Candidatus Pseudothioglobus singularis PS1: one gene and its partners. The protein of the gene in region 3 interacts with the protein of the main gene of each other region in a pairwise test. Links are inferred from orthologs where the notes say so. Each region holds a gene or a part of one and is shown on either strand. Other genes may lie near its edges.

The links.
Region 1: the proteins of ndk (region 3) and W908_RS07485 interact in binary tests that used the Escherichia coli proteins (3 or more experiments, as listed by UniProt). The link is inferred for Candidatus Pseudothioglobus singularis PS1 from one-to-one orthologs.
Region 2: the proteins of ndk (region 3) and ung interact in binary tests that used the Escherichia coli proteins (3 or more experiments, as listed by UniProt). The link is inferred for Candidatus Pseudothioglobus singularis PS1 from one-to-one orthologs.

What each region holds. Positions count from the first base shown.
Region 1 is NZ_CP006911.1:1,480,209-1,483,114, reverse strand. Bases 166-2,904 are described here. They hold W908_RS07485 (5-formyltetrahydrofolate cyclo-ligase), read right to left. Parts: upstream 1,943-2,904; coding sequence 1,388-1,942; downstream 166-1,387. Other genes in these bases: W908_RS07480 (MarC family protein), read left to right, coding at 2,353-2,904; W908_RS07490 (FAD-dependent monooxygenase), read left to right, coding at 219-1,391; W908_RS07495 (metallopeptidase TldD-related protein), read left to right, coding at 166-218. In the rest of the region: more of W908_RS07495, read left to right, coding at 1-165; more of W908_RS07480, read left to right, coding at 2,905-2,906. UniProt on the Escherichia coli protein: Involved in the removal of 5-formyltetrahydrofolate.
Region 2 is NZ_CP006911.1:1,173,366-1,176,269, reverse strand. The notes cover bases 131-2,867. They hold ung (uracil-DNA glycosylase), read right to left. Parts: upstream 1,967-2,867; coding sequence 1,295-1,966; downstream 131-1,294. Other genes in these bases: W908_RS05960 (cold-shock protein), read left to right, coding at 2,769-2,867; W908_RS05965 (thiopurine S-methyltransferase), read left to right, coding at 2,113-2,769; W908_RS05975 (4-phosphoerythronate dehydrogenase), read right to left, coding at 246-1,298; W908_RS05980 (TSUP family transporter), read left to right, coding at 131-249. Also shown: more of W908_RS05980, read left to right, coding at 1-130; more of W908_RS05960, read left to right, coding at 2,868-2,904. UniProt on the Escherichia coli protein: Excises uracil residues from the DNA which can arise as a result of misincorporation of dUMP residues by DNA polymerase or due to deamination of cytosine.
Region 3 is NZ_CP006911.1:560,921-563,996, reverse strand. What follows is about bases 131-3,039. They hold ndk (nucleoside-diphosphate kinase), read right to left. Parts: upstream 1,844-3,039; coding sequence 1,418-1,843; downstream 131-1,417. Other genes in these bases: W908_RS02845 (NAD(P)/FAD-dependent oxidoreductase), read right to left, coding at 1,946-3,039; rlmN (dual-specificity RNA methyltransferase RlmN), read right to left, coding at 302-1,396; W908_RS02860 (hypothetical protein), read right to left, coding at 131-330. Also shown: ispG (flavodoxin-dependent (E)-4-hydroxy-3-methylbut-2-enyl-diphosphate synthase), read right to left, coding at 1-44; more of W908_RS02860, read right to left, coding at 22-130; more of W908_RS02845, read right to left, coding at 3,040-3,076. UniProt on the Escherichia coli protein: Major role in the synthesis of nucleoside triphosphates other than ATP. The ATP gamma phosphate is transferred to the NDP beta phosphate via a ping-pong mechanism, using a phosphorylated active-site intermediate.

The DNA of each region.
Region 1 (2,906 bases), 920 kb from region 3 along the record:
GTGTCAATGCAACAACAGGTGATTATTCTCGAGGGGCAAGCGGCTTTTGGGTAGAAAATGGAGAGATTCAATACCCAGTCTCTGGCATCACAATAGCTGGAAACTTAAAGGATATGCTTAAAAACATTACCTATGTTGGTAATGATTTTGATCTCAGAAGCAATCTAAAAGTAGGTACCACCTTGATAAGTGAAATGACAATTGCTGGGGAAGGGTAATTGAAAGAGTTTGATGTCATCATAGTTGGTGGCGGCATGATTGGACTCTCATTAGTGGTTGAACTATCAAAAAAAATGGAATTAAGTATTGCAATTATTGACCCAAATAATTCTAATCCAACAATAACTGACTCATTTCATACCCGGGTTAGCGCTATTACACCATCTACCCAAGATTTTTTATGTTCAATCAATGTCTGGGATAAGATAAAAAGAAAAAAAGGGTTTAGTGCCACCAAAGTTTGGGATCAAAACTCACATGGCCATCTTAATTTCTATGCAAAAGATGAAGGCATTGAATACTTAGGTCACATTGTAGAGAATGATCTCATTCAAGCTGCCCTTTTTAATGCAGTTGATCAATCTAAAGTCACCATGATTAATGCAAAGCTAACTGAACTCACAAAAACAGACTCAGGTTATACGTTAGATCTAGATAATGGTGAAAATTACTCATGTAACCTTTTAATTGGGGCAGATGGACCTCACTCAAAAGTAAGAGGTTTGGCAGAGATTCAAGTCACCGAGCATGATTATCAACAAAAAGCAATTATTGCAAATATTGTAAGTGAAAAGCCTTTGATGGATACCACATGGCAAAGATTTTTAACAGATAGTATTCTTGCCATATTGCCTCTATCAGAAAATCAGGCTTCGATTGTTTGGTCCTGTAAAGAGACACTTGCTAATGAGCTTGAAACAACAACAATAAGTATATTCAATAAAATGTTATCTGAGGCATCAGAGTATCAATTTGGATCTTTGGAGCTTCAAAGTAGTAAGAAAAGTTTTCCTTTGGTCTCAAGAAGTGCAAAAGAGTACGTTCTTGAAAATTTAGCATTGATTGGTGATGCTGCTCACAATATTCATCCACTGGCTGGCCAAGGTGCAAATCTGGGCTTTTCTGATGTCATCGAGCTAAGTAAACAGTTATCCGAAAATATTGACAAACCAATGGGAGATTTTATTGTTCTTCGAAAGTATGCAAGAGCAAGAAGGCTAGACAATGAAATGATGTCAAAGACCATGACAGGACTGGACTGGATTTACAAAGAGAATAACGAATCAATAAGATGGCTTAGGGGTTATGGAATGAATTTAATTGATGAAACTCCCATTCTAAAATCTTTTTTTCAAAGACAAGCCTTAGGAAAAGTGAATAAAAATAGTTAACGTATAAATCGCGTTGGAGTGACTATTCCATTGACTGGAACATCCCAGGGCTGAGAATAAAGACGACTCACCTCTTGAGCATCAAATGCTAATCCAAATAATTTTGGTACTCGAAAATTCTTTAATTTTGTATGAAAGCTCAGAGTTTTATCATAGAACCCTCCCCCCATTCCAAGTCGATTTTTATTTGCATCAAATCCGACGAGAGGCATCAGAATAAGATCCATCTTATGAGCGCCAACAAGAGGACTAAAGATTGGTTCATCTATACCAAATCTATTCTTTCTAAATAGTTTGCCCATCTTTGCAAACTTTAGTTTTTCCCCAACAAGAATCGGCAAATATACATAATAACCCTGATGTGTTAAAAAATTTATGGTGTCAATAGTTTCGATTTCACCATCATTAGGTGTGAAAATTGCAATATGTTTCGCATTTCTGAAGATGGCATGTTTTTGACATTGATACAGGAGTTTTTTACCTTGCTTTTTTCGAGTTGGCGTATCGATTGACTTTCTAATGATTCTTAGTTTTTTTCGAAGTTCTTTCATTCGGCAATTTATTTAAATATGTACTAATTTTAGCAGTACAAAAAATGCAAAGAATGGTTATTTATAATTAGATTAGAGGGTCCATTGTGCCGTGTTGACATGGTCCTGAACCATTCTGGTTCAAGGCGGAAGTTCGATGTTTACCGTAGGTTTCCCACTTCAAGGTGGGCATACACAAAAGTAACCAATCTCATCTCCTTTTCTATACTTAATCGGCTCAGGGAAATAAATCAAGCACGAACACAACAGATAGATAAATTATCACCTTTAGAGGATTGAATTGCAATGATATTTCTTCTTTTATTTGCTTAAATTTTTAGGAACAGATAATTTGATAATTTCATTTACTATTATATTAAAAATCTATTCCTATAAAATGCCAGCTCCATTTCTTATAAAAAAACCCTCAAGTGACTGTATTAGCTGCAATTTTATTATTAATTATTATCATGGACCCTATTGGAAACGTGCCTGTATTTCTTAGTATCCTTAAAAATATACCAATTGAGAGACGAAGAATCATCATTGTTCGTGAATTATTAATTGCCCTAGTCATTTTGTTATTTTTTATGTTTGTTGGAAGATATATTCTTCAGTTGTTAGATATAGATCAGTCTTCGCTTGGTATTACTGGTGGAATAATATTATTTATTATTGCCATTAGAATGATTTTCCCTGGAACAAAACCTATCTTTAGTCACAATGAGAATACTGAGCCTCTAATTGTGCCGCTTGCTGTCCCAATGCTAGCTGGTCCATCAGCGATAGCAGCAGTAATACTGTTTATGGCAAAAGAGCCAAATAGATGGGTTGAGTGGACTTTTGTTGTATTTGTTGCTTGTTTAATAACTGGGATTATATTAATCTCATCAGAGGCATTGGGAAGAAAACTAGGTAACAGGGCATTAATTGCTATTGAAAGGTTAATGGGAATCTTGCTGATAATGGTTTCTGTTGACTTTAT
Region 2 (2,904 bases), 610 kb from region 3 along the record:
CTTGAAATTATCCAAGCAACAATCCTAGCAAAGCCTTTGAATTTTGCATCAAATATTGCTGGATTCATAGTCTTTTTTAGTTTTGGCCATATTGCTTTTTTAATTGGCATTCTAATGATGATGGGGCAAATGATTGGGGCTTTTTTTGGAACTCATTATTTATTGAAAGCCAATCCACTAATAATTAGGTTTTTAATTGTCATTATTTCGATTTCAATGCTTATTAAATATATGCTTTCGCTGAGTTAGTATTGATTTATATTTTTTCTAGGTAAGTCAAATTGAGTTTTAAAGTGATGCCATTCGAAGCGTTCAGGGTAATTTCGTCGATAGTCTTCAAATTTTGAAATATCTGAAATGACCTCGTCATCATCTTTAAAAGAATATATTGAATTTAGAGTCGCATGAAGCGTTTTTTCTTCAATCACCATAGATTCACGATTAATTAGCGTTTCAATTTCACTATTCATTGGTTTTTGTATGAATTTGCATAACTCTTTATAGATCATAAAACTTCCCATAAACTTGGCATCGATAGAGTGCCCTGCAATATGAGGAGTAGACCAGTATGCTGACTTTTGAAGAGTCGGGTTAATATTGGGCTCATTCTCCCAACAATCAATAATATTAGCCTTGGTATTGATTGTTTCCCAAATGGCTTCATCAATGATTCCACCTCTGGCCGCGTTTATTAGAATTGTATCCTGAGTAATGAGATTAAAGTTTTGACTTCCAAGAAGATTATGAGTTGGATAAGGCCCATTATTTGTCAAAGGAGTATGAAAGGTTACTATATCTGCACTAAGAGCATTTTCTATACTGACAAAGCCATCAGCACCCTCTTTTTCCTCTCGTGGTGGATCATTTAAAAGCGTAGTCATACCAAGCTGCTTTGCTTTAAAGTCAAGTCTTCGACCCACATTGCCAACTCCAATAATACCGAGCGACTTTTCAGCTAATTTGAAACAATAATCATGCGCAAGATTTGCTAATGCACTAATCACGTACTCAGCAACTGCATTAGCATTACATCCTTGAGCAGAGGAGAAAGCTATATTGTTTTTATATAAATAACTTTCATCAATATGATCCAGGCCTGCAACCGTTGAACCAACAAAAGAAATTTTCGTGCCCTCTAATAGTTCTTGATTGACCTGTGTTCTTGATCTCACAATTAACATATCGCAGTCTAACAAACTCTCTCTATTAATTTCCCTGCCTGGAAGAGTTACAACTTCTCCAAACTCTGAAAAAATCTTGTTAAATCCCCAAACTGCATCATCAATCATTAGTTTCATTTGGGTATTCTCCAGTCAATGGGCTTTTGATTGTTTGATTCAAGGTATTCATTAGCTTTTAAAAAATGTTGACTACCAAAGAAGCCTTTATGTGCAGAAAAGGGTGATGGATGCGGAGCACTGAGTATTAAGTGTTTGCTGCTATCTATCAATTCAGTTTTTTTATTAGCATAGGCGCCCCAGAGTAAAAAAACTAAATTATTTTTTTTCTCATTGAGGAGTCTAATCACATGATCAGTAAAAAACTCCCACCCTTTGTTCGCATGAGCCGCTGGAGATTGCCTTTCGACAGTTAGCACACTATTAAGCAGCAAGACCCCTTGGGTAGCCCAAGTGACAAGATTACCATGACCAGGATTCGCAAAATTTACATTATTTGATTCCAGCTCTTTATAAATATTTCTGAGGGATGGAGGTATGGCGGTGCCTTTAGGCACAGAGAAACTAAGTCCTTCTGCCTGACCATCCCCATGATATGGGTCTTGACCAAGAATTATAACTTTTGTAGAGTTAAAGCTTGAATATTCAAAGGCCTTGAACCATTCTCCTCTGGGTGGATAAATTTCACTATCAATTCTAGAGTTGAGAAACGAGTATAGCGAGATAAAGTAATCCTTTTCTTTCTCTTTAGAGAGGTATTCAGACCAGTCACCAATACTTTGAGTCATGATAAGTTCATAGGATCGAATGAATTTGTATTAATGAAGTTAGATTGCATTTAAATAGTAAAAAATATTTTATGGTTTAAAATGATTTCAAATCATGCATTTATTTAGCGTTTCAAGGATTAGTTTTATTATAACAAGGATTAAGCATGACTGATTGGATCAGTAGGTGGGAAAACAATAGAATAGGTTGGCATGCCGACCAAATCAATAGACAGCTCATTGAGTATCTAGATCAGCTTAATCTGTCTCCAGGGGATACGATTTTTGTTCCCTTGTGTGGAAAAACTAAAGACATGTTATTTCTACTTGAAAATCAAATAAATGTGATTGGTGTAGAGATGAGTATTATCGCAGCAGAAAAGTTTTTTTCAGAAAACAACTTATCTTATTCAATATCAAATTCAGATGGATTCATACTTTATGAAGGCGATGGAATAAGAATTTATTGCGGTAATTATTTTGATTTAGAAGCAAATCATCTTCAGGAGGTGAAGGCAGTTTATGACCGCGCATCATTGATCGCTCTTGATAGTGAATTAAGACAAAAATACATTAAACATTTAAATGATATAATAGTCATTGATGTGAGGATTTTATTGTTAACTTTGAATTATCCACAGCATCAAAGATCTGGCCCACCTTTTGCAGTTAGCAAATTTGAGGTCGATGAATTATTTAGAGTTTCTTTTCAATGTCGAGAGCTGGAGTGTATTAATGATATTGAAAATGAGCCAATGTTTCAAAATCTTGGTGTAGATTTTGTAGAAAAAGCAGTGTATTTACTGCAAAAAGTGAGAGTGTAATGGCAAAAAAAATGACAGGCATAGTAGCCCAATTTGGTACAAAGGGATATGGTTTTATAACAGGAGATGATGGTGAAAAGTACTTTGTTCATCAAAAAAATGTTTTTAATAAATCCCGATTAAGAAGTGACACAA
Region 3 (3,076 bases):
ATTTGCTTAGATAATCTTCGATTAATTTTGTGTATTTGCTTCATAATTACTAATTACTTCATCCAGACTTTCGCTATTATTAATAGTTGTTTCAGAAATCGATTCGTCAACTTGATTGACTGAACCTAATTGATTTTTTAATAAAGAAACAGGCTCACTATCCTCAATCGGCCTACTGATGATAATTGAACTGGAGCTTCCCTCTGACAACTCTAAATCCTGAAAATAATACCACATGCCTAATAGAATTATAAATAACAAAACAACCCAGAAGAGTTTTCCTTTAAGTTGTTTTTTCTTTTTAGGATAGTAATCTATTCCGCTCAGCATTTCTTCTGCTCTTGTCTAAGACTTTTCCAGCCAACTGGCCACATGCGGCATCAACATCATCACCTCTTGTTCTTCTTGTGGTCGTTCTTATACCAGCTTTAAAGAGGACATCTTGAAACTTGTCGATAGTTGAAGGGCTTGATGTTTTGTATTGAGACTCTGGAAAAGGGTTAAAGGGAATTAAATTAACTTTTGCTGATTCACTCTCAAACCAGTAATTTAAAAGCTTTGAAAGGGATTTAGCCTGCTCAATAGAATCATTGACTCCATCAAGCATGACATACTCAAATAATATATGCCTTTCTTGAGTTCCAGCTTTTAGGTAATAATGGCATGCCTTCATAAGCTCTTTTATAGGATATTTTTGATTGATGGGGACCAATATATCTCTAAGTATATCATCGGGTGCATGTAAAGAAATAGCCAAGCTAACCGGAACAGTGTCTGACATTCTTATGAGTGCAGGCACAATTCCTGATGATGAGACAGTTACTTTTCTCCTTGAAAGGCCAAATGCCCAATCATCCAAAAGAATTTCACATGCATCATAAACCGGAGATTCATTGAGAAGAGGCTCCCCCATTCCCATAAAAACAACATTAGTGATTCTACTATTATGGGCCTCAAGATAGTTTTTAGCAATCAAGACTTGAGCGATGATCTCGTGATTTTTGAGGTTACGATTAAAGCCCTGATAGCCAGTTGAACAGAAAGTACAAGCCAATGAGCATCCAACCTGCGAAGAAATACACAAAGTTCCTCTATCCTTTTGAGGTATGAAGACACTTTCAATATGATTGTCTTCACCAAGCTTTATAACCCACTTGACTACCCCGTCCTTAGAGTGATTCAAGGAGACAATCTCAGGCATATTTATTGAGGCGATTGAGTCAAGTTTTTGTCTTAAATCTTTAGAAAAGTTATGCATATCATCAAAGTCGGTAACACCTTGATGATAAACCCACTGCATAATTTGTTTAGTGCGAAAGGGTTTCTCATTTAAATCAGAAAAAAACTTCTTAAGCTTACTTTGCGTAAGCCCTAGAAGGTTTTGTTTTTCTAACATAAGACAATATCCTTCTTTTATCTATCTAGTTCTTGGACAAACGCCATCATCGCCAAAGAAATATGCAATTTCAATTGCTGCATTTTCCTGAGAATCAGAACCATGAACTGCATTTTCATCCAAGGACTCTGCAAAGTCAGCTCTTATTGTTCCTGCGTCGGCCTCTTTTGGATTAGTAGCTCCCATTATTTCACGATGCTTTGCAACAGCATTTTCACCCTCAAGAACTTGGATCATCACTGGACCAGATGTCATAAAACTTACTAGGTCATTAAAGAAAGGTCTGTCTTGATGAACGGCATAGAATCCACCAGCCATTTCATCATCCAGGTGAATCATTTTTGATGCAACAATTTTAAACCCAGCACTTTCAAAGCGTGAATAAATTTGGCCAATTACATTTTTAGCTACAGCATCCGGTTTAATTATAGATAGAGTTTGTTCCATGGATAAATCCCCAATTATTTAAAAAGGCGATATTTTACCATGCTAATGTAGATTTCTTTTAATTACAGAGAAAATTGAAAGCTCTTGTTATTAATGTAAAAATTAATCAAAATTAACTTTTTTTATTGATTTCACTCGTCTGAAATTATCATACAAATCAAAGCCTCTAAAATAGGCACTGGCAATTGGCAAAAACCATGGCTTTCCAAAGTAGTATGGCCTTGTTTCTAGAGGCGTTTGTTCAAAAACAGACACTCTTTGATCTGGATTTAATATTTTAAGTGCGGCTTTATGGCCCAAATAGGGGGCCATTGCAACGCCATTTCCACAGTACCCAAGTGCGGAATATATGCCATTTTTTGAGCTAAGATTTGGAAGCTGACTAAAACTAAAGCCAGTAAATCCTGTCCAGCAATGACTAATGTCAACATCCTTCAAAGAGGGAAAAATTTCAGACAGCATTTTCTTAAGCGTTGGCAGAGCGTCTTCAGCACTCATTGCGTGCATTGCAGCTCGGGTACCCAGCATAATTCTTTTTCCACAAGGAGTAGCTCGATAGTAACAATAACGTTTACGAGTCTCCACCATACAATGGCCTCCTGGTAATAACGATTTCACTCTATCCTCACCAATATCAACAGTTGTAATAATAAAGCTTGGAACTGGCAACACACGCCTAGATAAATACTTTGAAAGATTAGAGCGTGTGTATCCATTTGTTGCCATTAATACGTCTTTGCATTCAATAGAGGTGTCATCAGTATTAACTGTAAACAATAGTTCATTTGATTTTGATTTTTTAATAATTTTAGTTACAGGTCTACTTCCATAAACCATTGCACCTGCATTAATTGCAAGTTTCAATAAGCCATAATGAAATTTACGAGGTTGAACCGCTCCATGGTCTTCATAATACTGCCCTCCAAAATATAAATCAGTTTTAATTGACTTCTTTAGAAGATCTAAATTGATCATTTGAGAATTAAAATCTTCAATATCTTTTAATTTATTTAAATTATTAGACATATCTGTTTGGTTTTGAGGTAGCCATGAGGTTCTAAGCCTTCCACAAATTTGAAGATCACAATCAATCTGATTCTCTTTAATTAAATTAGTCGTATAAGCCAGTGAGGCATTAGCTTCTTTATGAAGATTGGAGGCTACCTCTGAGCCATATTTTTGCTGCGCATGATCATTCGAAACTTTATGGCCTGAACCTAACATGCCACCATT